One region of the Paenibacillus sp. FSL F4-0243 genome, then DNA from elsewhere that is predicted to be linked to it. Evidence: a T-box and tRNA genes for the amino acid it is inferred to sense, from the RefSeq annotation. Region 1 holds a T-box; the other regions hold tRNA genes.
The links. A T-box is a leader RNA that pairs with one kind of tRNA and senses whether it is charged. The one in region 1 lies ahead of metG (methionine--tRNA ligase), so its partner is inferred to be a tRNA-Met.

Region 1 (9,466 bases):
CTTCTTCTCGGTGACAATTCGAGTGATTTGAATTTGACCGGTGTAGACCCAATGAATGGTACTGAAGCATCCAATGCAGGTAACTTTGGTGTGTTATACAAAATCAAATTCGACCGTGTTGCACCTAATTCATTGATTACGTTTAATCCACGTGGCGGTAATTACATGGGACCAGTTATGGTTAATGGTCAAATCGTACAAATGCCGAATTCAGGAAGTCTCTCTAGTGCTGACATGAACAGTGTGATTTATCGTACTGGCGATTATGGCGGCTCCGTGGAGATTTTGTTCACAGCAGCTTCTGGTAGTAACTTGCCGGTGAATTTCCTGGTTACACCGCTGCCAGCGAAGAAATAACAAAATAGGTCCATCCTTTAAGTTATTTGGGATTCACCTGAAATAAAAGTCCGGCTGAATATTCCGCAAAGGAATACTCAGCTGGACTTTTTGTATTTAAATGTATGATTTTACTCTGATGAACGCTCATACACTTGGTTGTTTCATTGACGGGGCATTTATTTTGGGGCATTATTAAGAGAGTGAAGCATAAATGAAATGAACTGAAATGTAATGGGAGATGAGCGTATGCTGTCGACAGAACAAATATTAGAGGTCATGTCGGGGCAAGGTCTGCGAATCACCGACCAACGCAAAACGCTTGCCAAGTTATTCGGCGAGAATAAGGGTTATTTGTCAGCGAAGGATGTCTATGAGCATATGGGCCGCAAGTATAGCGGACTTAGCTTTGATACCGTGTACCGCAATCTGCGTGTAATGGAAGAGCTTGGTGTACTTGAACAAATCGTCTTTGAAGACGGCGTGAAATTCAAGGGAAGCTGCAATCATCAGGATCACCATCATCATATGATCTGCCTTCAATGCGAGAAAACCTACCCGATTAATTTCTGCCCGATGAATTTAACGGATACACCTGATCAATTCCGGGTAGTCAAGCATAAATTTGAGGTGTTCGGTTATTGCAAGGAATGTGAAGAGAACCGGGAAGAAGAACTAGTCGCAGCAGCTAATCGCAAAAAAGGGGTCTAAGGATGGCTACCCTTCGTAGAACGATTCAGGCTCCCATTCGGGTGTACCGCAAGTACATTTCCCCGATTAAGCCTGCCACTTGTCGCTTCTATCCAACCTGCTCTGCCTATGCACTAGAAGCTATTGAAGTCCATGGTCCACTTAAAGGTTCATGGCTTGCTGCCAAGCGGATTGCTAGATGCCATCCCTTCAATCCAGGGGGACTTGATCCGGTTCCGCCTCTTGAGGAACACCCTACGAAGAAGGATTCTGCTCGCGCGACTTGACACGAGCCCTTGCCATTGGGTATATTCACAGGTAATAGTATGAATTCCGAGGAACGGATGAGTAAATCGGTACGCCCATTACAGAGAGCCGGAACGAGCTGAAAGCCGGTATGGAGCGTTTGATTGAATATGGTCCGGGAGGAACTGTGTTCGAGCGGGAACTGCAATTGAGGTTCACGTAAGATAACGGCGTGTTCCAGCGTTAATGGACAGTTCCCGAGAGGGAACTGGCGAAGCCTGATCTCTGTGAAGAGACAGGAAATTTGGGTGGTATCGCGTGAGTTATACTCTCGCCCCATTAAAGGGGCGGGAGTTTTTTGTCTTTTTATGAAAGAAAGGATGATTAATCAATGAGCGAAAAGAAAACTTTTTACTTAACTACACCTATCTACTATCCGAGTGATAAGCTGCATATCGGACATGCTTATTCTACCGTAGCTGGAGATGCAATGGCCCGCTACAAACGTCTACGCGGCTATGATGTAAGGTATCTTACAGGTACAGACGAGCATGGTCAAAAGATTGAACGGAAGGCAGAGGAAGCAGGCAAAACCCCTCAGCAGTTCGTTGATGACATCGTTGTTGGCATTAAGGAATTATGGCGCAAGCTAGACATCTCCAATGATGACTTTATCCGCACAACGGAAGAACGTCATAAGAAGGTAGTTCAGGATATTTTTGATCGACTGCTCAAGCAAGGTGACATCTATAAAGGCGAATATGAAGGCTGGTACAGTATTCCGGATGAAACCTTCTATACAGAAACACAATTGGTCGATATCGTTCGAGATGACAATGGCGTAATCATTGGTGCAAAAAGCCCTGATAGCGGTCATCCGGTTGAACTTGTGAAGGAAGCGAGTTATTTCTTCCGGATGAGTAAATATGCAGATCGATTGCTGCAATTTTATGAGGAGAATCCGGAGTTTATTTTGCCGGAATCCCGTAAAAACGAAATGATTAACAACTTTATTAAGCCTGGTCTGGAGGATCTTGCGGTTTCCCGTACGACTTTCGATTGGGGTGTTAAGGTTAAAGGCGATGAAAAGCATGTAGTGTACGTATGGATCGATGCATTGACAAATTACATTACTGCTTTGGGTTACGGTTCCGAGGATCGCAGTCTGTATGATAATTTCTGGCCTGCTGATGTGCATATTGTCGGCAAAGAAATCGTCCGTTTCCATACGATTTACTGGCCGATCATTCTAATGGCGCTGGGTGAGCCTCTTCCGAAAAAGGTATTTGCTCATGGCTGGCTGCTCATGAAGGATGGCAAAATGTCAAAATCCAAAGGGAACGTTGTAGATCCAGTTACATTAATCGATCGTTACGGCCTGGATGCACTTCGTTATTATCTGCTACGAGAAGTACCATTTGGTTCGGATGGTACATTCACACCGGAAAGCTTTGTAGATCGGGTTAACTATGATCTTGCTAATGACCTTGGTAACCTGTTGAACCGGACAGGTGCGATGGTAGAGAAGTATTTCGGTGGAGAGCTTCCAGCGTATGAAGGAAATGTAACAGCATTTGATGGTGAGCTTCAAGCTGCGGCAGAGAATACTTATGCCAAAGTAGAAGAAGCGATGGAAAAAATGGAGTTCTCCGTAGCGCTAACAGCGATCGGGATCTTTATCAGCCGCACCAATAAATATATTGATGAGACACAGCCTTGGGTGCTTGCTAAGGATGAGAGCAGAACAGCTGAGTTGGCTTCCGTAATGAGACATCTTGTGGAAGGTCTTCGCACCGCTTCCATTCTACTGCAGCCGTTCTTGACGCAAACCCCAGCGAAGATTTGGGAACAGCTTGGCATCGAAGTTGGTGAATTAACGACATGGGACAGCGGCAAGACCTTTGGTCTGATTCCGGCAGGAACAAAGCTGGTGAAAGGCAATCCGATCTTCCCACGCCTGGATGTGGAGCAAGAGGTAGCTTATATCGCCGAAGCCATGGGCGCTGGTAAACCGGCTGCTGAAGCGACCGAAGCAGCACCTGCGGCTCCTGCGTTATCCGAGCCTGAGGAAGAGCATAAAGAAGAGATCGGCATCGACGATTTCGCCAAGGCTGAGCTTCGGGTAGCTCAGGTCATTGCAGCTGAGCCTGTGAAGAAAGCCGACAAGCTGCTGAAGCTGCAGCTGGATCTAGGTTATGAGCAGCGTCAAGTCGTTTCTGGTATCGCAAAGTTTTACACACCGGAAGAGCTGGTAGGCCAAAAAGTGATTTGTATTGTGAACCTGAAGCCAGTGAAACTGCGCGGAGAATTATCCCAAGGGATGATTTTAGCGGCTTCTAAAGGTGATCAGTTAACCATCGCTACAGTTCCAGACAGCATGCCAAATGGAGCTATTGTGAAGTGAGATTCGTTATGTAGAATCTATATATGTAATTGTTATATAAGAAAGGGAATGCTCCTTCAGCCAGCTAGGCTGTGGGAACATTCCTTTTTTCAACGTATAAGCAGGGATAAAATTCAGAATCATCTTAATAGGATTTATTGTTGACTTATCGTAATGATTACTATTATACTTCTAATAGTAAAGATTACGATTTGAGAGGGAGATCAATTTAATGGTTGCTATGAAGTCACGAATAAGTCTGCTTATACTTGCATTGGTGCTTGTATTTACACTCACTGCATGTGGACCTAAGAGCAGTGGAAGTATAGTTGAAGGGAAAGTAAATGTTGTAACTACTTTTTATCCTATTTATGAGTTTACTCGGGAAATTGGTGGAGATGATATAAATGCCATTAATCTTCTTCCGGTTGGTGTAGAGCCGCATGATTGGACACCACGCAGTCAGGATATTGTCAATACCTCCAAAGCGCAACTATTCTTGTACAATGGAGCAGGGCTTGAGGGATGGGTTCCTAATTTTCTAAAAGGACTTGATAGCAGCAGTAAAGTGGAAGCTGTTGAAGTAAGTAAAGGTGTTGATTTAATAATGACCGATGAAGATGACGGACATGATCATGGGGGAAGCGGCGAAGAGGATCATCACGAAGATGATGCTGATCATAATAGCCATTCTTCTGAGGATAGCCTTCATACGGACCCACATACCTGGGTAAGTCCGAAATCAGCGATCATCATGGCGCGCAATATAAAAGAAAGCCTTCAATCTGTGGACCCTGAGCATAAAGATGGTTATGAAGAGCGTTACAATAAGCTTGCTGAACGTTTACAGGCTTTGGATAGTAAATTTGAACAGGAGCTTACCAAGCTGCCTAACCACAAAATTGTAGTTTCACACCAAGCTTTTGCCTACCTTGCCCGTGACTATAAGCTTGAGCAGCATGCGATTATGGGATTATCCCCAGACGCTGAGCCGCGTGGACAGGATTTAGTAAACCTGGCGAAGATGGTTAAAGAGGAAAAAATTAAATACATCTTTTTTGAAGAGCTTGTCTCCGATAAACTGGCTAAGACGTTAGCGGCTGAAGCTGGTGTGTCTACTATGGTTCTTAATCCTGTAGAGGGTCTTACTGCGGAGCAAGAAAAGAACGGGGATAACTACTTCACCTTGATGGAGAAAAATTTGCAAAATCTGATTATGGCTTTACAATAAAAAGGAAAGTATAAGGAAAAGGCGGTGCTAAAGCATGCAATCGGTATCCTTGGACTGCCATCAGCATATCATCGATATACAGGATCTTTCTTTTTCATATGGTGAACAGAAGGTGATCTCAAATCTTAACTATAGTGTAAGAGAACGAGACTTCCTTGGTATCATTGGTTCTAATGGCGCTGGTAAAACAACACTGATGAAGATGATCGTCGGTTTGCTTCCGGCAAGCAGTGGTGAAATCAAATTATTTGGAACGCCTGTCCGCAAGTTTAAAGACTGGGAACGGATAGGTTATGTTCCACAAAAGAACGCCTTCAACCCGCTGTTTCCAGCAACGGTGCGTGAAGTAGTGCTATCTGGTTTGTACAACAACAAGAATCTTATTCGAAGAGTATCTAAGGCTCAGCATCGTCAGTGCGAAGATGCACTTGAAGTGATGCGGATACAGGATATTGCGGAGAAAAGAGTAGGCCAGCTGTCAGGCGGTCAGCAGCAACGTGTATTTCTAGCACGTGCGTTGATCAACCATCCGGATCTGCTGATTTTGGATGAGCCTACAGTCGGTATTGATGCTGAATCACAAGCAGGATTCTTTGAATTAATTACACATATGCATGCCCATCATCATATGACATTCCTAATGGTGTCGCATGATATTGACATGATTAAGAATTACTTAGGGAATGAACCTGTGCAAACGAACGGTAAGATTAACTTTTTCTCCCGTCATTCTCATGATTTGCAGAATTGTACAGAGGAGAACCTGCAGCACACGCTCTCTTAGGTCATAGTTAAACTCTGGTAGTAAAAGGGAACCCTCGATTATTGGGGGCGTACATAGAGCGTGGGAGCAGGGTTTCCCTCATCTTTAATCCTTTCCGTATCTAAATACCGCGACGCTGTAAGCGTGCCCCGTTAGGGGCGAAAGCGATCCTTCTTCGTCCTGACTATGTTCAGTAACCCCACCTCCTACGCCAGTTGCACTTGACGGGTGTACAGAGGGCAGAGCCCTTGGGGCCCTCCCTTAGGAGGGAGGGTTTGGGAGGAATCGAAAAAAGATTTTAATAAAAGCTTTTAAAAATGTTTCAATTGTTCTACGGAGGAGAGTTAAAGTTGGAAATTCTATTTAGCGATTTTTTTCAGCGAGCGCTTGCGGGCGGTCTTCTGATAGGCATTACAGCGCCGCTTATAGGCGTTTTTCTTGTGCTCAGACGTTTATCTATGATTGGGGATACGCTGGCTCATGTTACGATTGCCGGTGTGGCACTTGGTTTTTTGACAGGATTTTACCCGCTGGGAGCAGGTCTTATTTTTGCAGTGGTGGCTTCCTTCGCGATAGAGAAGCTGCGCAAGGCTTATAAGAGTTATGCAGAGCTCTCGATAGCCATAATTATGTCGGGCGGAGTGGCTTTAGCCTCACTCTTTTTCACTTTAGGAAAAGGTTATAATGCAGATGTTATGAGTTACTTGTTCGGTAGCATTTATACGTTAGACAATACCGATTTAATCGTAGTAGGGATCGTAACGATAGCAGTTGTAGTAGTAGTATCTCTGTTTTTTAAGGAGTTCTTCTTACTTAGCTTTGAAGAGGATGCTGCGAGTGTCAGCGGACTCCCAGTGAAGCTGCTTAACATGTTGATTACCATTCTGACGGCGCTTGTAATCAGTACTGCGATTAAAATTGTTGGATCTTTGCTAGTATCAGCTCTACTGACCATTCCGGTGGCCATCAGCTTATTGTTATCCCGAAGCTTTAAATCCTCAGTCATTCTATCCGTCATCATTTCGGAAATTGCTGTTGTAGGCGGATTAGTGGTTGCAGGAGTTTGGAATCTGGCCCCTGGTGCAACCATTGTGCTTTTACTCATATCACTATTAGTGTTGACTTTGATCGGTAAAAAGGGTTTGCCAGCATAAACAGCGAATAAAATATAGGGTATGCCCTGAAGTGATTCGAATGCTGGAAGGAGAGCCGCTACCTTGTCTAATATCAATGCAGGAATAGCCTTAGCAGCAGGGGTAGCATCATTTATATCACCCTGCTGCTTACCGCTTTATCCCTCTTATTTATCGTATATTACCGGATTATCCGTTCAGCAATTGAAGTCAGGTAGCAATACCAAAGAGGTCCGTATACGCACAATAACCCATACATTGGCATTTATTTTAGGTTTTTCAGCGGTTTTTTACACCTTAGGATTTGGTGCAGGACTATTTGGACAATTTTTTAATGGACAGCGTGATCTGATCCGGCAATTATCGGCGATTTTGATTATTGTGATGGGATTATTTTTGCTTGGGATCTTTCAGCCGCAATTTCTACTTCGCGAACGTAAGCTTGATTTAAAATGGAAGCCGGCGGGTTATGTGGGATCCTTTATTTTTGGTATCGGTTTTTCAGCGGGCTGGTCTCCATGTATTGGACCGATTCTGACTGCGATTATCGCACTTTCTGCAAGTGAGCCTGGCACGTGGTTTACGTTAATTACGGCTTATAGCATAGGGTTCGCATTGCCATTCTTTGTCTTAGCCTTCTTTCTTGGAGGAGCCAGACGCATCCTTAAATATTCAAATGTGCTGATGAAGATTGGTGGCGTTCTCATGGTATTTATGGGCGTTCTGCTCTTTACAGATCAAATGTTTCGGATCACAGTTTGGCTACAGGGAATCACACCAGATTGGCTCATTTTTTAAGTGAAATAATCAATTCCTGCTTCTGGAAAATGTTCGAATATCCGCTCTGTGATAAACTCTCGCAGGGCGGTTTGCTGTTCATCTGGATAGACATATTTATTTTGTCCCCAGCGTCCCCATTTCTTCTTACGCTTCTCCATGTCCATTTCTAGCTTGGATTTGGGGTAGCGCTTCTCTATAACCGTCTTAGCCGTTTTGGTGAATCGATGCTGAATCATTTCGAAGGTTAATCCTTTTCCGACTTCAGGGGGGAGGGTCTGGGCTAACTTGGCCAGTAGCTCAGCATAACCTTCTTGCCAGCCGTCATACCAAATAATTGGAGCAATGATAAAGCCAAGAGGATAACCCGCCCGTGCTACCTTTCCAGCGGCTTCAATACGCTCCTCAAAGCGGGAGGTAGCAGGCTCGAAATTTTTGATTACATAATCTGCGTTGACGCTGAAGCGAACTCGGGTATGTCCGTTATGCTCCAAAGCAAGCAGTGGTTCAACATGTTGGTATTTGGTCACAAAGCGCAGACGGCCAAGGGGTTCTTTTGCCATAAATGTAATCAGTTCTGCCAGAGAGCCGGTAATATGCTCAAGTCCTAAAGGATCAGATGTGCAGGCAGCTTCAAAAGTGGTGATTTCTGGATTGCGCTCCTCAATATATTTTTTGGCAGCATCTATAATGTCACCTGTGTTTACATATACGCGAATGTAGGGCTTTGCTCCTAAGGTAGTCTGCAAATAGCAATAATGGCAGTGCCCCATACAGCCGGTGGCAATGGGAATAGCATAATCAGCCGATGGCTTGGATTGGTCAAATTTCAAAGTTTTGCGTAGGCCGACAACAAGCGTTCTTTTGGCAATTTTATATTGCTCGACCTCAGTTTCACCAGGGAAATTCATAATACGATTATGTGATGTGGTCATACGATAAGGGATATTGTTAGCCTTTACCCATTCCATTATTTTTTCACCTTTAGGGTAATTTAAAGCATTCGGTTCGAAGAAAACAAGCTCTGGAAGAAAAAGTGCAGTAGGTTTTCTGGGTCTTTTTACAGTAGAGGGCTCTGGCGTCACTATAGTCATAAATTCACGCTCCTTTTGAATGACGAGTATGTTTATTATGTCTAACTCAGCCCAAATAGAAGCATGGCAAACATGTGCAACTCATCTGTAAGTTCCTTTGAAGGACTTGCCAAGGTGCGTTAGAAACATGTATCATTGTTAGAGCAAGGTTTGGCCCGGCGCCATGCTCATTATAGAAAAGAGGTAAAGTTTAATGCCAACACCCAGCATGGAGGATTATTTGGAGCGCATATACAAGCTCATAGATGAGAAAGGTTATGCGCGGGTCTCGGATATTGCCGAGGGACTGGAAGTACACCCCTCCTCTGTGACCAAGATGATCCAAAAACTGGATAAGGACGAATATCTCATCTATGAGAAATATCGTGGGCTTGTCCTAACCAACAAAGGGAAAAAAGTAGGAAAACGTCTGGTTGATCGCCATCAACTATTGGAGGAATTCCTCGGATTGATCGGAGTACAGCAGGAATACATTTATAATGATGTTGAAGGAATCGAGCATCACTTAAGTTGGGATTCGATTACGCGTATTGAAACATTGGTAGAATATTTCCGCCGCGACGAAGAACGTGTACAGACTTTATATGCGATTCACAACGAACTGACAAGCGATTCTTGAAATGTTTTTCCCGAAACGGATACTGTCCTAAAAGTTATGCGCAGCAAGGCTTTCGTGAGCATAATCAGTGGATAGTATAGCCGTTTCTATTTTGTTTAGTGCAACCTTTCCCAGTTTTTAGCGTCAAAACGGATACAGTCCTTTTAAAAATATAAGAGAGTATGAGTTTTATTCGGTACTTCTTATATTTTTTG
Region 2 (9,466 bases), 990 kb from region 1:
AGAATAGAAGTGAGTGAATCTGGTTCATTTCCAGAGCCGGCTGTTTGGGAGCAGGTTAAAAGTATGAACACTTCTGTCCATAAACTATATGAGGAACTAACCATCAGCACGGAGACCTTAGAGCAAAGAGTAGAGCTTGTTCTTCTAGCCTGTGAATTTGGGATCATGTCCAAAATGACGGATTGTTGTGCATTGCTTTTCAATATTCTGAATAGTCGTAAGGAAGCATGGAGTATAAAAGAATTACTACAGCATTCTGGCCTGTGTCAATTAGAGGCTGAGTTGCCCCTAGTTTTACGAAAGCTTGTTTCTCGTTCGCTAATCCGTGAGATTACTTTATGGGCTGACGGTCATGGGGGAGAGGGGCATGCGATCCGATATACCTTATAAAGAAGAAATTAGATGCAGGATTTGCCGGTAATCTATAGATAAAATAAGTAGGGATAGGGAGAGGCTGAGCACTCTCTTTTTTGTTTGCTCGCTATTATGATGCGCTCATATTTATTCTAATAAATTTATGGTTGACTCTTTCCTAGTTCATGTGTTAAATTATAACTCGTCCCTCTGACACAGAGATGTGCTTTCGAAAACATTCGAAAGACAACCGAAAAAAGAAATTAAAAAAAAGGTTGACTAAAACGAGGACGCTGTGATATATTATAAAGGTCGCTGCTGAACAACACAACGACGAAATAAACAGCTTGATCTTTGAAAACTGAACAACGAGTGAGTAGGAAATCACGAAAGTGATATCCAAAATTAGAGAATTAATTTTCTCGTCAGATGTTTCAAAATGAGCATATCGCTCTTTTCAATACTAATTGGAGAGTTTGATCCTGGCTCAGGACGAACGCTGGCGGCGTGCCTAATACATGCAAGTCGAGCGGAGTTATTTTGAAAGCTTGCTTTCAAAATAACTTAGCGGCGGACGGGTGAGTAACACGTAGGCAACCTGCCCCTTAGACTGGGATAACTACCGGAAACGGTAGCTAATACCGGATAATTTCTTTTTTCTCCTGAAGAAAGAATGAAAGACGGAGCAATCTGTCACTGAGGGATGGGCCTGCGGCGCATTAGCTAGTTGGTGGGGTAACGGCCCACCAAGGCGACGATGCGTAGCCGACCTGAGAGGGTGAACGGCCACACTGGGACTGAGACACGGCCCAGACTCCTACGGGAGGCAGCAGTAGGGAATCTTCCGCAATGGACGAAAGTCTGACGGAGCAACGCCGCGTGAGTGATGAAGGTTTTCGGATCGTAAAGCTCTGTTGCCAGGGAAGAACGTCCGGTAGAGTAACTGCTATCGGAGTGACGGTACCTGAGAAGAAAGCCCCGGCTAACTACGTGCCAGCAGCCGCGGTAATACGTAGGGGGCAAGCGTTGTCCGGAATTATTGGGCGTAAAGCGCGCGCAGGCGGTCATTTAAGTCTGGTGTTTAAACCTTGGGCTCAACCTGAGGTCGCACTGGAAACTGGGTGACTTGAGTACAGAAGAGGAAAGTGGAATTCCACGTGTAGCGGTGAAATGCGTAGATATGTGGAGGAACACCAGTGGCGAAGGCGACTTTCTGGGCTGTAACTGACGCTGAGGCGCGAAAGCGTGGGGAGCAAACAGGATTAGATACCCTGGTAGTCCACGCCGTAAACGATGAGTGCTAGGTGTTAGGGGTTTCGATACCCTTGGTGCCGAAGTTAACACAGTAAGCACTCCGCCTGGGGAGTACGGTCGCAAGACTGAAACTCAAAGGAATTGACGGGGACCCGCACAAGCAGTGGAGTATGTGGTTTAATTCGAAGCAACGCGAAGAACCTTACCAGGTCTTGACATCCCTCTGAATCCACTAGAGATAGTGGCGGCCTTCGGGACAGAGGAGACAGGTGGTGCATGGTTGTCGTCAGCTCGTGTCGTGAGATGTTGGGTTAAGTCCCGCAACGAGCGCAACCCTTAACTTTAGTTGCCAGCAGGTTAAGCTGGGCACTCTAGAGTGACTGCCGGTGACAAACCGGAGGAAGGTGGGGATGACGTCAAATCATCATGCCCCTTATGACCTGGGCTACACACGTACTACAATGGCCGGTACAACGGGAAGCGAAACCGCGAGGTGAAGCCAATCCCATCAAAGCCGGTCTCAGTTCGGATTGCAGGCTGCAACTCGCCTGCATGAAGTCGGAATTGCTAGTAATCGCGGATCAGCATGCCGCGGTGAATACGTTCCCGGGTCTTGTACACACCGCCCGTCACACCACGAGAGTTTACAACACCCGAAGTCGGTGGGGTAACCCGCAAGGGAGCCAGCCGCCGAAGGTGGGGTAGATGATTGGGGTGAAGTCGTAACAAGGTAGCCGTATCGGAAGGTGCGGCTGGATCACCTCCTTTCTATGGAGAATCGTCTTCTGCAATGAAGACATTCAAATCGGAAGTTAAGCTTCCACAACTCACTCGTTGCTCAGTTTTGAGAGTTTAAGCTCTCAAGTAAGACTTGATCCTTGAAAACTGGATACCGAAACGAATTTGCGTTTTAGAACATCTTTTAGCAACTTGTGCAAACAAGTAAAAGTTATTAGTGAGATGATTCCAAAGAGAATGTCATTGTATGATATTTTCCTGCGGAAAAATCAAGGTTAAGCTAATAAGAGCACACGGAGGATGCCTAGGCGCCAGGAGCCGACGAAGGACGTGGCGAACAACGAAACTGCCTCGGGGAGCTGTAAGCAAGCTTTGATCCGGGGGTGTCCGAATGGGGAAACCCAGCTGTGGTAATTCGCAGTTACTCATCTCTGAACACATAGGAGATGTAGAGGCAGACCAGGGGAACTGAAACATCTAAGTACCCTGAGGAAGAGAAAACAATAGTGATTCCGTCAGTAGCGGCGAGCGAACGCGGAACAGCCTAAACCTAAGAGCTTGCTCTTAGGGGTTGTGGGACGTCTCACATGGAGTTACAAAGGAATATGGTAGGCGAAGAGGTCTGGAAAGGCCCGCGATAGAGGTAAAAGCCCTGTAGCCTAAACTGTGTTCTCTCCGAGACGGATCCCGAGTAGTGCGGGGCACGTGAAACCCCGTATGAATCCAGCAGGACCATCTGCTAAGGCTAAATACTACCTGGCGACCGATAGTGAAACAGTACCGTGAGGGAAAGGTGAAAAGCACCCCGGAAGGGGAGTGAAATAGAACCTGAAACCGTGTGCTTACAAAAAGTCAGAGCCCTATTTATGGGTGATGGCGTGCCTTTTGTAGAATGAACCGGCGAGTTACGTTTAACATGCAAGGTTAAGTCGAGAAGACGGAGCCGCAGCGAAAGCGAGTCTGAATAGGGCGATTTAGTATGTGGACGTAGACCCGAAACCGTGTGATCTACCCCTGTCCAGGGTGAAGGTGCGGTAACACGCACTGGAGGCCCGAACCCACGCATGTTGAAAAATGCGGGGATGAGGTGGGGGTAGCGGAGAAATTCCAATCGAACTCGGAGATAGCTGGTTCTCCCCGAAATAGCTTTAGGGCTAGCCTCGGTATAAGAGTAGTGGAGGTAGAGCACTGATTGGGTGCGGGGTCCGCAAGGATTACCAAGCTCAGTCAAACTCCGAATGCCATATACTTATTGCCGGGAGTCAGACAGTGAGTGCTAAGATCCATTGTCAAAAGGGAAACAGCCCAGACCATCAGCTAAGGTCCCCAAGTGTGTGTTAAGTGGGAAAGGATGTGGAGTTGCACAGACAACCAGGATGTTGGCTTAGAAGCAGCCACCATTGAAAGAGTGCGTAATAGCTCACTGGTCGAGTGACTCTGCGCCGAAAATGTAACGGGGCTAAACACACCACCGAAGCTATGGCTAGATACGTATGTATCTGGGGTAGGGGAGCGTTGTATGTGGGTTGAAGGTGTACCGTAAGGAGCGCTGGACAGCATACAAGTGAGAATGCCGGTATGAGTAACGAAAAGATCAGTGAGAATCTGATCCGCCGAAAGCCCAAGGTTTCCTGAGGAAGGCTCGTCCGCTCAGGGTAAGTCGGGACCTAAGGCGAGGCCGAAAGGCGTAGTCGAAGGACAACAGTTTGAAATTACTGTACCACCGTAATCCGCTATGAGCGATGGGGTGACGCAGGAGGGTAGTGACGCGGACTGATGGATATGTCCGTCTAAGCAGTGAGGCTGATGTGTAGGCAAATCCGCACATCATTAAGGCTGGGCTGTGATGGGGAGCGAAAATTGTAGTAGCGAAGGTCATGATCTCACACTGCCAAGAAAAGCCTCTAGCCAGGAGAAGGTGCCCGTACCGCAAACCGACACAGGTAGGCGAGAAGAGAATTCTAAGGCGCGCGGAAGAACTCTCGTTAAGGAACTCGGCAAAATGACCCCGTAACTTCGGGAGAAGGGGTGCCCCGGTAGTGTGAATAGCACGAGGGGGCCGCAGTGAAAAGGCCCAAGCGACTGTTTAGCAAAAACACAGGTCTGTGCGAAGCCGCAAGGCGAAGTATACGGGCTGACGCCTGCCCGGTGCTGGAAGGTTAAGGGGAGTGGTTAGGGGTAACCCGAAGCTATGAACCGAAGCCCCAGTAAACGGCGGCCGTAACTATAACGGTCCTAAGGTAGCGAAATTCCTTGTCAGGTAAATTCTGACCCGCACGAATGGCGTAACGACTTGGGCGCTGTCTCAACGAGAGATCCGGTGAAATTTTAATACCTGTGAAGATGCAGGTTACCCGCGACAAGACGGAAAGACCCCATGGAGCTTTACTGCAGCTTGATATTGAATTTGGGTACGATCTGTACAGGATAGGTGGGAGCCGTAGAAATCGGAGCGCAAGCTTCGGTGGAGGCGCCGTTGGGATACCACCCTGATCGTATCTAGGTTCTAACCTAGTACCCTAATCGGGTACGGGGACCGTGTCAGGCGGGCAGTTTGACTGGGGCGGTCGCCTCCTAAAGAGTAACGGAGGCGTTCCAAGGTTCCCTCAGAATGGTTGGAAATCATTCGAAGAGTGCAAAGGCATAAGGGAGCTTGACTGCGAGACCTACAAGTCGAGCAGGGACGAAAGTCGGACTTAGTGATCCGGTGGTACCGCATGGAAGGGCCATCGCTCAACGGATAAAAGCTACCCTGGGGATAACAGGCTTATCTCCCCCAAGAGTCCACATCGACGGGGAGGTTTGGCACCTCGATGTCGGCTCATCGCATCCTGGGGCTGAAGTAGGTCCCAAGGGTTGGGCTGTTCGCCCATTAAAGCGGTACGCGAGCTGGGTTCAGAACGTCGTGAGACAGTTCGGTCCCTATCTGTCGTGGGCGCAGGAAATTTGAGAGGAGCTGTCCTTAGTACGAGAGGACCGGGATGGACGTACCGCTGGTGCACCAGTTGTTTCGCCAGAAGCATGGCTGGGTAGCTACGTACGGACGGGATAAGCGCTGAAAGCATCTAAGCGTGAAGCCCCCCTCAAGATGAGATTTCCCAATTAGTAAGACCCCTTGAAGACGACGAGGTAGATAGGTTGGAGGTGGAAGTGCAGTAATGCATGGAGCTGACCAATACTAATCGGTCGAGGGCTTATCCTATACTTAAGACGCAAATTCAATTCGGATTCAGTTTTCAGGCATCAAGCCTGGTATGAATATTCCCTGATAGCTCAGTTGGTAGAGCACTCGACTGTTAATCGAGTTGTCACAGGTTCGAGTCCTGTTCGGGGAGCCATATGGAGAGGTGTCCGAGTTTGGCCGAAGGAGCACGATTGGAAATCGTGTAGGCGCCACAAGCGTCTCGAGGGTTCGAATCCCTCTCTCTCCGCCACAAATTTTACTTAGTATGGCCCGTTGGTCAAGGGGTTAAGACACCTCCCTTTCACGGAGGTAACATGGGTTCGAATCCCATACGGGTCACCAAATTTTCACTTGATTTTACATAGTGGACTTTGGTACAATAACAATTGTTGTTTACGGAGGCTTAGCTCAGCTGGGAGAGCATCTGCCTTACAAGCAGAGGGTCGGGGGTTCGATCCCCTCAGCCTCCACCATATTCATTTAAGAACGACGCGGGGTGGAGCAGCCCGGTAGCTCGTCGGGCTCATAACCCGAAGGCCGCAGGTTCAAATCCTGCCCCCGCAACCAATTTTCATCAAGTAATTATATCTTTTGGAACCGTGGTGTAGTTGGCCTAACATGCCTGCCTGTCACGCAGGAGATCGCGAGTTCGAATCTCGTCGGTTCCGCCATTTTCTTGGCTCGATAGCTCAGTCGGTAGAGCAGAGGACTGAAAATCCTCGTGTCGGCGGTTCGAATCCGTCTCGAGCCACCATATAGTATACAACTTAATATGCCGGTGTAGCTCAATTGGTAGAGCAACTGACTTGTAATCAGTAGGTTGGGGGTTCAAGTCCTCTCGCCGGCACCATCTTTGGGGGATTAGCGAAGTGGCCAAACGCATCAGACTGTAAATCTGCTCACGTACGTGTTCGGTGGTTCGAATCCATCATCCCCCACCATTTTTTAGGGGCATAGTTTAAAGGTAGAACAACGGTCTCCAAAACCGTTGGTGTGGGTTCAATTCCTGCTGCCCCTGCCAATCTTTATCTAAAGTCTTTCTCTAAAGTTTAATATGGCGGTCGTGGCGAAGGGGTTAACGCACCGGTTTGTGGATCCGGCATTCGTGGGTTCAAGTCCCATCGGTCGCCCCATTTACTTTAAGAAGAACAGCAACAATATTAGTTTAATATGGCGATTGTGGCGAAGTGGTTAACGCACCGGATTGTGGTTCCGGCATTCGTGGGTTCGAGACCCATCAGTCGCCCCTTTTATTTTAAAATGTTATTGGGGATTAGCCAAGCGGTAAGGCAACGGACTTTGACTCCGTCATGCATAGGTTCAAATCCTATATCCCCAGCCATTTTATGCGGACGTGGCTCAGCGGTAGAGCATCGCCTTGCCAAGGCGAGGGTCGCGGGTTCGATTCCCGTCGTCCGCTCCAAAGTTTTCATATGGCGCCATAGCCAAGTGGTAAGGCAAAGCTCTGCAAAAGCTTTATCCCCAGTTCAAATCTGGGTGGCGCCTCCATTAATTTCATATGTGCCGGCGTGGCGGAATGGCAGACGCGCTCGACTCAAAATCGAGAGGGAAACCGTGGAGGTTCGAGTCCTCTCGCCGGTATATCAAAAAGGTTTGTAAAGTCGCTTGTATAAGCAACTTTACAAACCTTTTTTCTTTGTCTTTGAGCTTTTTATTCTTAAGCCGTTGAATTAGAGGCGTCTCTAATCAACGGCCTTTTTGTGTGGAGTTTTGTTTTATTGACTGCTTAGTCGGAATGCTCGTGGGGTGAGACCAATTTCACGTTTAAACATATTGCAGAATTGGGCGTCATTCACAAACCCAGCAGCAGCTGATACTTCAGAGATATGCATTTGGGTATGTTGCAAGAGAGACTTTGCATAATCCAGACGTTTCAATAGTAGATAGCGCAGAGGTGAAGAACCGAATCGTTCTTTAAATAAATGGCGGAAACGATCATAGCTGTATCCAGACATCTCTGAAAGTGTTGCGACCGATAGCTTATGGCGGTAATGCTCATTCATATAGTTTAGAACATATTGGACTCTGTCTTCCGTTGGTGATTGAAACCCAGAGGCACTAAGAAGCCGTATCAGATGAACAGTGATTTCGCTCATTTGCAGGTTCAATAGTTCAGAGAATCCATCTTGTTTGCGCGTAAACTCTGCTTTCATTCGAAGCAAGATCTGTAGAACAGTATGGTCTTTATCATCTTCATATACGCCTTGCAAATTCTCCATATATGGGTGATTTGAATGGAAGCCTACAAATAGTATAGTAGCATCCTCGCGATGATTCTCATCATGTTTATGATTGGGTGGTATCAGCGCGAATGAAGAAGAACGAAAATGATAACTTCGCGAACCTATATTGGTAGTTCCTAAGCCGTTTAAATAATAGACTAGTTCATAACATTCATGCTGGTGTGGTGGAATATAGGTATTAACCTCATGTGCTGCATTTACAATATATAGAACACGATCCATGATGACCCTCCAATAATTATGTTTTAGCCGAATCATACAAAAATATGACCGAAATCATATAATTATTTTCATTAATATTTGATATGATCGTATCAAGAAATCCGAAGATTAGCAACCTGACTGGCCATCTCGTTCGGGAATTAGTCGGATTATTCGTAAAAATTATAATTTTATCTCTTTTTTTGAGTGTATTCGTTAAAATCATTAAAATTTTGACAATGTTACATGAAAAATGAGAGTTTCCATCTAAATCGTGAAATATACAACGGACTAAGAAGGAGAACCTCTCAAATTACTAACCAACTATAAATAGGGGGAATAGAAAAATGAAAAAGAAAGTTCTTTCTTTGTTGTTACTAGTAGTAATGGTAATGGTCACAGCCTGTGGAAATAATACGTCGAGTAATGGATCTTCCGCGAATGCAGGATCTAACGCAGCTGAAGGTGGAGAAACAGGTTCAGGGGATAAACTCAAAGTAGTACTTCTGATTCCAGGAACGCTTGGAGATAAATCTTTCTTTGACTCTGCGAATAGCGGTTTGCAAAAGGTTAAGGATGAGCTGGGTGCAGAAACAAAAGTTGTAGAAATGGGTGTCGATAAAACGAAATGGGAGCCTACGTTTAACGATATCGCCGCTGAGGACTGGGATGTTATTATTTCTGGCGGATCGGAAATTACAGAGATGTTTAATGCAACGGCTGAATTATATCCTGACAAAAAGTTCATTAACTATGATACCGATATAGATGAAGCACCAGAGAATATGTACAACATGTCTTATGCAACAAATGAAGTATCTTTTCTAGCAGGTGCTGTAGCGGCGCTAGCTACACAATCGGATATGGAAAATGCTAATCCTGAGAATGTGATCAGTTTTGTAGGCGGCATGGATATTCCAGGAATTAACGCTTTCTTGGTAGGCTACATTCAGGGCGCTCAATATGTTGATCCTGATGTGAAGGTCGCTGTATCATATGCTGGCGATTTCGTTAACCCGGCTAAGGGCAAGGAGCTTTCGCTGATTCAATATAACTCCGGTGTGGATGTTATTTTTAACGTGGCTGGGGGTACAGGTCTTGGGATCTTTGACGCAGCTAAGGAGAAGAAGAAATATGCTATCGGTGTAGACTCCGATCAGGCGATGTTGCTTAACGATACAGATAGCGAAAAAGCAAACTTGATCGTTACTTCTTCTATTAAAAAGATTGATAGTGCTATTCTGGGTGCCGTGAAGAGATTACAAGACCGTACACTTGAGATGGGTAAACGTGATGTGTTGAGCTTTGTAGATGATGGTGTAGGCATTGCAGAGAATGAGATCTATAAAAATATCTTCCCTGCCGATCTTCAGGCTAAAGTTGAAGAAGTGAAGCAAAAGCTGATCAATAAAGAAATTACAGTAGATAACGCGATGGGAATGGAAACCTCTGAAGTAGAAGCCATTCGTAA
Region 3 (9,466 bases), 2.9 Mb from region 1:
GCCAGTGCTCCAACAGCATTAGCGAAGCTCACTGCCTCCTCCAGCGTTTTGCCTAAGACCAATTGCTGGGATAATGCCCCATTGAATGAGTCTCCGGCAGCAACCGTGTCTATCGCCTTGACCGGGAATCCAGGAACTGACTTAGCGCCTTCAGCATTAACGATCAGTGCGCCTTTAGATCCCAAGGTTACGATCACATTTTTAACACCTTTTTGCAGCAAAATACGGGCTGCCTGCTCAGCAGTCTCTAAACTATCTACAGTCATTCCAGTCAAAATCCCCGCTTCTGTCTCATTAGGTGTCAGATATGATACTTGACCCAGCATCTCGTCTTTAAGCACTCTAGCTGGTGCTGGATTCAGAATGACCGGAATTCCATGACGATGTGCAATGGCAATAGCATGCTCACTCATCGCCAGTTCCATTTCAAGCTGCATCACAATCATCTCAGCCTGGCTGATTACAGTCTCTAACGCCTGTATATCCTCTGCAAAGAGATCAATATTCGCTCCGGGTACAACGATAATCCGATTCTCTCCATCTTCTTCAATAACGATTGAAGCTACACCTGTTGCCTCCGTTTCACTCACTGAGATATGTTCTATATGAATACCTTCCTGCTTAATAATCTCCAGCATTTCGCTTCCAAAGGTATCTTTTCCGACGCTGCCGATCATACTAACCTCAGCACCCAGACGTGCTGCGGCAACGGCTTGATTCGCTCCTTTTCCACCGGGAGATAGAGCAAATGCTTGTCCCATAAGCGTTTCTCCTGCATTCGGTGCCCGGTTCGTACGTACTACCATATCCATTTTAAGCTTCCAATCACAACTATACCCAACTTAAACACCACCAATAATTATTTCTTCAATCTCTTTATCTTAGGGTCTTCTCTTCACTTTATCAATCACTTCCGTTGATTTTGCCCCTAATTGGCTATTTTCACCAAATTGACGTTATGCTTTTGTAGATAAAGTGTGCTAGAATGATGGTGCAATCGCTTCCACAACGATTGATGACTGTTTTTTGAGCAAACGTTTGCATCGTAGATAATGCCAGCAGCTTTACTGCAATTCAATCTAATCCGCGATTAGGAGGCTTATCAAGTGAACGAACAAAAATTACCATCAGTAGCTTATTTCAGTATGGAGTACGGGTTACATTCCGATTTTAAAATGTATGCCGGAGGGCTTGGAATTCTCGCCGGTGACTACATTAAGGGAGCTAAAGACATCAATGCTCCTATCATCCCTATCGGGCTGAAGTGGAAACAAGGTTATACGGATCAAAAAATTGATGCAAACGGTAATCCATACGACTCCTATCACAATTATGTTTATGATTTTCTTGAAGATACAGGGGTGAAGGTAACTGTAAAAGTCAGAAAGACCGATGTGGTGTGCAAAATATGGAAGACTGATTATTTTGGCAACAGCACGTTGTATTTACTGGATACGGATATCCCCGAGAATAATGATGCATGGATTACTGGACAATTGTACGGCTGGTTCGGTGAGGAACGGATCGCTCAAGAGATCGTACTCGGGATCGGCGGAGTAAAAGCTATGCGTGCTCTGGGCATTCCGATTGATGTCTATCATTTCAATGAAGGCCATGCAGCCTTAGCAGCCATCGAGCTCATTCGTGAAAAGATGTCCGGAGGCAGCACCTTTGAGGAAGCTTGGAAAGCTACTCGGGAAGAGGTTGTGTTCACTACACATACGCCGATAAAAGAAGGCAACGAAACCCATCCACTCGACCGCCTAGAGTATATGAGTGCATTCAATGGCTTAACCCGCGACCAGATGGAGCGTATCGGTGGCGAGCCGTTCAACATGACGGTTGCCGGTCTACGACTCTCACGTATTTCTAATGCAGTGGCTCAGCTTCATGCGGATACAGCCAATAAGATGTGGAAAGAGGTTGCCGGAAGATCGGACATCATTGGCATTACTAATGCCATTCATACCCCTACCTGGGTAGATGAAAGAATGACACAAGCCTATGAACAAAATGGCGATTTATGGGCAGTGCATAAAGAAATTAAGGGTGAACTGATTGATTTCATCAAAGAACGGTCCGGCATTAGTCTAAATGCTGACAATCTACTCATTGGCTTCTCACGCAGAGCTGCTCCTTATAAACGCAGTGACCTGATCTTCTCGCAGCCGGAAATTATTGAGCCTTATCTGGAGTCCGGCAAAATACAAATCGTCTTCTCTGGCAAAGCCCATCCACTCGATGATAACGGCAAAAAAATCGTCAGCAATTTAGTGGCGATGATGAAAAAATATCCGAAAAGTGTTGTCTTCTTGGAGAATTACGATATGACTATCGGCGCACAGCTGACACGCGGTTCTGATATTTGGCTCAACAATCCGCGTAGACCACTGGAAGCAAGTGGTACCTCCGGGATGAAGGCAGCCATGAACGGCGTATTGAACTGCTCTATTCTAGATGGCTGGTGGCCGGAAGCCTGTATAGATGGCGAGAATGGCTGGCAGATCGGAGACGGCTTCGAGACTACTGACTTCGAGGTTCTGGATAAGCATGATAGTGATGCGCTATACGACACCCTATTGAATCGAGTACTCCCAACCTATTATGAGAATCGTGAACAGTGGGTACAAATGATGAAGAAGAGTATCGAAACCACTCGCACCGAATTTGCCACCAAAAGAATGCTGGATGAATACTATAACAGAATGTACATTAAAAACTAAGTACAGAAAACGGATATTCCTATATCAAAATAGAACAGCGCACCCTCCAGTGATGGTAGAGGTGCGCTGTTTCTTTTTTAACTCTGCTTAGTAATTAATCACTCTATCTATCATATATATCTGAATGGGACGACGATTACCACATACTGTAATGTGTCAAATATTCAAAAAGTGTTGCATTTTCCCCAAAAAACATTAATATAGAACTTATACTAAATCTAAAATCAAATCTTACGAGGTGATTCTATTAATGAGCTCCAATAATAATAATCTTACGACCAGCTGGGGTGCTCCAGTAGGCGACAATCAAAATTCAATGACAGCCGGTGATCGTGGTCCTACTTTGCTGCAAGATGTCCATCTGCTTGAAAAATTAGCCCACTTTAACAGAGAACGTGTTCCTGAACGTGTCGTTCATGCTAAGGGTGCTGGCGCTCATGGGTATTTTGAGGTCACTCAGGATTTAACTCAATATACAAAAGCTAATTTTTTATCTGAGGTAGGCAAGCGTACCCCAATGTTCATCCGTTTCTCAACCGTAGCTGGGGAGCTAGGTTCTGCTGATACTGTAAGAGACCCACGTGGTTTTGCAGTGAAGTTCTATACCGAAGAAGGAAACTATGATCTCGTAGGTAACAATACACCTGTATTCTTCGTTCGTGATGCAATCAAGTTCCCCGACTTTATTCATACACAGAAGCGTGATCCACAGACACACTTAAAGAACCCTAATGCGGTTTGGGACTTTTGGTCTTTATCGCCGGAATCTCTTCATCAGGTTACGATTTTGATGTCAGATCGCGGAATCCCAGCTACGTTGAGACATATGCACGGGTTCGGAAGCCACACCTTCAAATGGGTAAATGCCGAAGGCAATGCCGTCTGGGTGAAATATCATTTCAAAACAGAACAAGGCATTAAGAACCTTGCTCCAGATCTTGCCGCCAAAATAGCTGGGGAGAACCCAGATTATCATACAGAAGACTTGTTCAATGCTATTGATAAAGGAGAATTCCCAGCGTGGAAGCTCTACGTGCAGATTATGCCGATCGAAGATGCGAACACTTATCGCTTTGATCCATTCGATGTAACAAAAGTATGGTCGCAAAAAGATTATCCATTAATTGAGGTTGGCCGCATGGTACTGGATCGCAATCCAGAGAACTACTTTGCGGAAGTAGAGCAAGTTACGTTCTCTCCTGGCTCTTTCGTCCCTGGTATTGAAGCTTCTCCTGATAAATTGCTACAGGGTCGACTGTTTGCTTACGGCGATGCTCACCGTCACCGGGTAGGTCCTAACCATAACAGCCTGCCTATCAACCGACCAAAAGTAGAAGTGAAGAACTATCAACGTGACGGTGGCATGGCACTCGGTAACAATGGCGGATCCGGTGCCTATTACGAACCTAACAGCTTAGGCGGACCTAAAGAAGCACCACAGTACAAAACATCACCTTTCGAAGTATCTGGAAATGCCGACAGTGTCTCCTATAATAGTGATGACCATTATACACAACCTGGTGACTTGTATCGCCTGATGAGTGAAGAAGAACGTACCCGTCTTGTTCAAAATATCGTAGGCGCTATGACACCAGTTGAAAGTAACGATATTAAACTTCGTCAAATTGTTCATTTCTATAAAGCTGATGCAGAACTGGGACAGCGTGTTGCATCCGGTTTAGGATTATCCGTCCCAGGCGGATTATAAGACTGTAATTGCACTTATACAATCAAAGAGGACCTTTACCCGTAAATGGGAAAGGTCCTCTTTGTTCATAAGAAAAGCTAAAACATATAATATATAAGAACGATCACGATGCATAGCGTGGAGACAACAGATAAGCACGAAAAAAAAGTATTCCAGTTATTGCCCTTCATTTGTCTTATACACGACCAGTATACTGCTTCTTTGATGCTCTGCCCCATCACGTGAAGATTTAACTACCGAACCGTAACAGATATTCACAACCTGTTCCTCACGCAGCCCCGCCAAGAACTCATTCGCCTTATTCTCAGCATACGAATTATCAGCATCTACAAACTCTTTTACTTGAATCATCCTGATCTCTCCTTTAATAAATTATAGTTACTTTTTATGTCTAGATTCTATAGGTGAACTCAACGAAATGTACATGGCGTATCACTCCCCTGGTAACATTTAATGTAAAATTATCTTCGAAATATAGTATAGGCATTCCGCAGTTTTCTACGAAATGCCTATAACATCAGCCTATCATAGCACCCAACTATACAATAGTCAAACGTTTTAAATACAATATTTAGTAAGAATTTATTGCCTTTGCAAAATGGATTGGATTTACATATAGAAGCTGTTATACTGATCAGAAGGTTCCCTCTAGGGGACCTCTATTTGTATAGGAGGGATTTTAATATGGCAACGCGTCATAACAAATTTGCAAAGAATGTGCTACTTAGAGGGGGTGAAATCTACTATGAACCATAGTCTAATTTATGAAGGCTCAAGGACACAACTGGTCCAGCAGCTTATTTATTTTGATGAGGAAAAAATCGCATTTCTAAATCAGTATTTCCCGGAACGAAGCAAACAAAGAAGTAATGCTGAAACGCTGTTGTCCCGTTATTGCTCCGAGCTGGAACAATTACTTTCCCGTTTTAGTGGTGAAGAATTGAATTCACTCGTATTGATTGGAAGTCAGCTTCAGCTACGCTACTTAGACGACAATACTACAGATACCTACACCATCGTATTTCCAAACCAGGCAGAACCCAATGATAACAAGATTTCAATGTTCTCGCCTATTGGCATGCAGTTGCTGTTAGCTCAGATCGGCAGTACATGTCAGCTAGCTATTCCTTCAGGTGAGTTATCAGTAAAAATCGAAAGTATTAAGTTTGTGAATTGTGGTGAGGTGGCCGTTCTTATTTAAGCCCACTTGCACATATCACCAACATTAACAGCGTCCCTTTCCAATCTTATGGAAGAGGACGCTGTTCATCTATTCAGCCTGCTAAGCACTCTTCATACTTTTATTTGAGCCTCAAGCCTTCACCCAGTTTACTGACTGATTTTTCGATACGAGATGCTCTGGTTTCAGGTCTTTTCGCCGCTTCGATCCAAGATACATATTCCTTCTGATAAGAATAAGCCAGACCGTTATAATAAGCTTCTGCCTGCTCATGACTACTCAACGCATCAAGGAAATCCTTAGGGGCTTCTACCTCCCGTAATTGATGATCTTGCTCCATCGTCACATGCACAATATCACCAGGTTGAGCTTTGGCTAGATCCCGTAGTTCTTTCTTTACCACCATAAAATGCTTTCCGTTTCCATGGGGCATAAGCGTTCCTCTATAGGGGATTCCATTTACACTTCCTTTTACCTGTATTCTGGACTTTGTTTCAAATATTTGTTCGGCATCAAAAGGGACGTTAAGATAAGTCCAGCTCCCACTTGCATCAGGTCGCACTAATTTAGCTTCAAATTCAAACATTGCTACCTCCTCAACTAAAAGCCCTAAGTTCTATTGTATCCATATGAATGTAACTATACAAAAAAAACACCTGCCTATAATAGACAGATGTTTCTTAATTATAAGCGGGTGATGGGAATCGAACCCACGCTATCAGCTTGGAAGGCTGAAGTTCTACCATTGAACTACACCCGCAAAGGTATAAAATCGGGATGACACGATTTGAACATGCGACCCCCTGGTCCCAAACCAGGTGCTCTACCAAGCTGAGCTACATCCCGTCAAAACATGTAATTACTTAGTAATAAAAATGGCGCGCCCTGAGAGATTCGAACTCCCGGCCTTTTGATTCGTAGTCAAACGCTCTATCCAGCTGAGCTAAGGGCGCAAAAATTATGGAGCGGAAGACGGGAATCGAACCCGCGACCCTCGCCTTGGCAAGGCGATGCTCTACCGCTGAGCCACTTCCGCAAAATATGGTGCGCGTGAAGGGACTTGAACCCCCACGTCGTGAAACGCCAGATCCTAAGTCTGGTGCGTCTGCCATTCCGCCACACGCGCACACTTTGAAAATAATGGTGAGCCATGAAGGACTCGAACCTTCGACACCCTGATTAAAAGTCAGGTGCTCTACCAACTGAGCTAATGGCTCTCATAAATGGCTGGGGATATAGGATTTGAACCTATGCATGACGGAGTCAAAGTCCGTTGCCTTACCGCTTGGCTAATCCCCAACAATAATTAACTAAATGGCGGAACCGACGAGATTCGAACTCGCGATCTCCTGCGTGACAGGCAGGCATGTTAGGCCAACTACACCACGGTTCCATAGACATAATGCATAAGAGTAAATTGGTTGCGGGGGCAGGATTTGAACCTGCGGCCTTCGGGTTATGAGCCCGACGAGCTACCGGGCTGCTCCACCCCGCGTCATTTAATAATTATATACTATTCATTTACACTACGCCAGCTAGTCCCAAAACATCATGCTTAAGGAAAATTTGGTTGCGGGGGCAGGATTTGAACCTGCGGCCTTCGGGTTATGAGCCCGACGAGCTACCGGGCTGCTCCACCCCGCGTCGTTCTTAAATGAATATGGTGGAGGCTGAGGGGATCGAACCCCCGACCCTCTGCTTGTAAGGCAGATGCTCTCCCAGCTGAGCTAAGCCTCCATGTTATGACCCGTATGGGATTCGAACCCATGTTACCTCCGTGAAAGGGAGGTGTCTTAACCCCTTGACCAACGGGCCATGCTAATAAACTTTGTGGCGGAGAGAGAGGGATTCGAACCCTCGAGACGCTTGTGGCGCCTACACGATTTCCAATCGTGCTCCTTCGGCCAAACTCGGACACCTCTCCATAAATGGCTCCCCGAACAGGACTCGAACCTGTGACAACTCGATTAACAGTCGAGTGCTCTACCAACTGAGCTATCAGGGAATATGGTGGGCCTTAGTGGACTCGAACCACCGACCTCACCCTTATCAGGGGTGCGCTCTAACCAGCTGAGCTAAAGGCCCTTTTTAAGACACATCAATATTAAGGGCAAAAAAAATACCACGGGTTATGTGGTTGTCCGCTTGGCGACGTCCTACTCTCCCAGGACCCTTCGGTCCAAGTACCATCGGCGCTGGAGGGCTTAACGGTCGTGTTCGGGATGGGTACGTGTGGAACCCCTCCGCTATCGCCACCAAACGGGCATTTACAGCGTAAATGCTCAGGCTTGAGTCGCCTGAAAACTGAATCCGAATTGAATTTGCGTTCTAAGTATAGGATAAGCCCTCGACCGATTAGTATTGGTCAGCTCCATGCATTACTGCACTTCCACCTCCAACCTATCTACCTCGTCGTCTTCAAGGGGTCTTACTAATTGGGAAATCTCATCTTGAGGGGGGCTTCACGCTTAGATGCTTTCAGCGCTTATCCCGTCCGTACGTAGCTACCCAGCCATGCTTCTGGCGAAACAACTGGTGCACCAGCGGTACGTCCATCCCGGTCCTCTCGTACTAAGGACAGCTCCTCTCAAATTTCCTGCGCCCACGACAGATAGGGACCGAACTGTCTCACGACGTTCTGAACCCAGCTCGCGTACCGCTTTAATGGGCGAACAGCCCAACCCTTGGGACCTACTTCAGCCCCAGGATGCGATGAGCCGACATCGAGGTGCCAAACCTCCCCGTCGATGTGGACTCTTGGGGGAGATAAGCCTGTTATCCCCAGGGTAGCTTTTATCCGTTGAGCGATGGCCCTTCCATGCGGTACCACCGGATCACTAAGTCCGACTTTCGTCCCTGCTCGACTTGTAGGTCTCGCAGTCAAGCTCCCTTATGCCTTTGCACTCTTCGAATGATTTCCAACCATTCTGAGGGAACCTTGGAACGCCTCCGTTACTCTTTAGGAGGCGACCGCCCCAGTCAAACTGCCCGCCTGACACGGTCCCCGTACCCGATTAGGGTACTAGGTTAGAACCTAGATACGATCAGGGTGGTATCCCAACGGCGCCTCCACCGAAGCTTGCGCTCCGATTTCTACGGCTCCCACCTATCCTGTACAGATCGTACCCAAATTCAATATCAAGCTGCAGTAAAGCTCCATGGGGTCTTTCCGTCTTGTCGCGGGTAACCTGCATCTTCACAGGTATTAAAATTTCACCGGATCTCTCGTTGAGACAGCGCCCAAGTCGTTACGCCATTCGTGCGGGTCAGAATTTACCTGACAAGGAATTTCGCTACCTTAGGACCGTTATAGTTACGGCCGCCGTTTACTGGGGCTTCGGTTCATAGCTTCGGGTTACCCCTAACCACTCCCCTTAACCTTCCAGCACCGGGCAGGCGTCAGCCCGTATACTTCGCCTTGCGGCTTCGCACAGACCTGTGTTTTTGCTAAACAGTCGCTTGGGCCTTTTCACTGCGGCCCCCTCGTGCTATTCACACTACCGGGGCACCCCTTCTCCCGAAGTTACGGGGTCATTTTGCCGAGTTCCTTAACGAGAGTTCTTCCGCGCGCCTTAGAATTCTCTTCTCGCCTACCTGTGTCGGTTTGCGGTACGGGCACCTTCTCCTGGCTAGAGGCTTTTCTTGGCAGTGTGAGATCATGACCTTCGCTACTATAATTTTCACTCCCCATCACAGCCCAGCCTTAACGATGTGCGGATTTGCCTACACATCAGCCTCACTGCTTAGACGGACATATCCATCAGTCCGCGTCACTACCCTCCTGCGTCACCCCATCGCTCATAGCGGATTACGGTGGTACAGTAATTTCAAACTGTTGTCCTTCGACTACGCCTT

Region 2: it encodes a tRNA-Met, which carries the amino acid that the T-box ahead of metG (methionine--tRNA ligase) is inferred to sense. The anticodon was not compared.
Region 3: it encodes a tRNA-Met, which carries the amino acid that the T-box ahead of metG (methionine--tRNA ligase) is inferred to sense. The anticodon was not compared.

The regions. Positions count from the first base shown of each region.
Region 1 is NZ_CP150151.1:5,030,145-5,039,610, reverse strand. It holds gene NSS87_RS22560 (stalk domain-containing protein) at 1-357, shown strand, start outside; gene NSS87_RS22555 (Fur family transcriptional regulator) at 586-1,047, shown strand; gene yidD (membrane protein insertion efficiency factor YidD) at 1,050-1,313, shown strand; T-box leader at 1,354-1,614, shown strand; gene metG (methionine--tRNA ligase) at 1,664-3,676, shown strand; gene NSS87_RS22540 (zinc ABC transporter substrate-binding protein) at 3,897-4,886, shown strand; gene NSS87_RS22535 (metal ABC transporter ATP-binding protein) at 4,921-5,670, shown strand; gene NSS87_RS22530 (metal ABC transporter permease) at 6,000-6,803, shown strand; gene NSS87_RS22525 (cytochrome c biogenesis protein CcdA) at 6,867-7,580, shown strand; gene splB (spore photoproduct lyase) at 7,577-8,653, opposite strand; gene mntR (transcriptional regulator MntR) at 8,847-9,272, shown strand.
Region 2 is NZ_CP150151.1:6,023,718-6,033,183, reverse strand. It holds gene NSS87_RS26745 (nucleotidyltransferase-like protein) at 1-390, shown strand, start outside; rRNA gene NSS87_RS26740 (16S ribosomal RNA) at 819-2,376, shown strand; rRNA gene NSS87_RS26735 (23S ribosomal RNA) at 2,620-5,548, shown strand; tRNA gene NSS87_RS26730 (tRNA-Asn) at 5,609-5,684, shown strand; tRNA gene NSS87_RS26725 (tRNA-Ser) at 5,688-5,780, shown strand; tRNA gene NSS87_RS26720 (tRNA-Glu) at 5,798-5,872, shown strand; tRNA gene NSS87_RS26715 (tRNA-Val) at 5,928-6,003, shown strand; tRNA gene NSS87_RS26710 (tRNA-Met) at 6,021-6,097, shown strand; tRNA gene NSS87_RS26705 (tRNA-Asp) at 6,124-6,201, shown strand; tRNA gene NSS87_RS26700 (tRNA-Phe) at 6,209-6,284, shown strand; tRNA gene NSS87_RS26695 (tRNA-Thr) at 6,305-6,380, shown strand; tRNA gene NSS87_RS26690 (tRNA-Tyr) at 6,386-6,471, shown strand; tRNA gene NSS87_RS26685 (tRNA-Trp) at 6,478-6,551, shown strand; tRNA gene NSS87_RS26680 (tRNA-His) at 6,588-6,663, shown strand; tRNA gene NSS87_RS26675 (tRNA-His) at 6,704-6,776, shown strand; tRNA gene NSS87_RS26670 (tRNA-Gln) at 6,798-6,872, shown strand; tRNA gene NSS87_RS26665 (tRNA-Gly) at 6,879-6,953, shown strand; tRNA gene NSS87_RS26660 (tRNA-Cys) at 6,966-7,039, shown strand; tRNA gene NSS87_RS26655 (tRNA-Leu) at 7,054-7,132, shown strand; gene NSS87_RS26650 (AraC family transcriptional regulator) at 7,267-8,016, opposite strand; gene NSS87_RS26645 (BMP family ABC transporter substrate-binding protein) at 8,343-9,466, shown strand, end outside.
Region 3 is NZ_CP150151.1:946,803-956,268, reverse strand. It holds gene rbsK (ribokinase) at 1-812, opposite strand, end outside; gene glgP (alpha-glucan family phosphorylase) at 1,107-2,723, shown strand; gene katA (catalase KatA) at 2,974-4,431, shown strand; gene NSS87_RS04185 (sporulation protein Cse60) at 4,588-4,782, opposite strand; gene NSS87_RS04180 (GreA/GreB family elongation factor) at 5,177-5,632, shown strand; gene NSS87_RS04175 (YdeI/OmpD-associated family protein) at 5,733-6,197, opposite strand; tRNA gene NSS87_RS04170 (tRNA-Gly) at 6,301-6,371, opposite strand; tRNA gene NSS87_RS04165 (tRNA-Pro) at 6,384-6,457, opposite strand; tRNA gene NSS87_RS04160 (tRNA-Arg) at 6,488-6,564, opposite strand; tRNA gene NSS87_RS04155 (tRNA-Gly) at 6,573-6,647, opposite strand; tRNA gene NSS87_RS04150 (tRNA-Leu) at 6,654-6,737, opposite strand; tRNA gene NSS87_RS04145 (tRNA-Lys) at 6,753-6,828, opposite strand; tRNA gene NSS87_RS04140 (tRNA-Gln) at 6,836-6,910, opposite strand; tRNA gene NSS87_RS04135 (tRNA-Asp) at 6,927-7,004, opposite strand; tRNA gene NSS87_RS04130 (tRNA-Met) at 7,030-7,106, opposite strand; tRNA gene NSS87_RS04125 (tRNA-Met) at 7,179-7,255, opposite strand; tRNA gene NSS87_RS04120 (tRNA-Val) at 7,273-7,348, opposite strand; tRNA gene NSS87_RS04115 (tRNA-Glu) at 7,355-7,426, opposite strand; tRNA gene NSS87_RS04110 (tRNA-Ser) at 7,443-7,535, opposite strand; tRNA gene NSS87_RS04105 (tRNA-Asn) at 7,541-7,616, opposite strand; tRNA gene NSS87_RS04100 (tRNA-Ile) at 7,620-7,696, opposite strand; rRNA gene rrf (5S ribosomal RNA) at 7,755-7,871, opposite strand; rRNA gene NSS87_RS04090 (23S ribosomal RNA) at 7,947-9,466, opposite strand, start outside.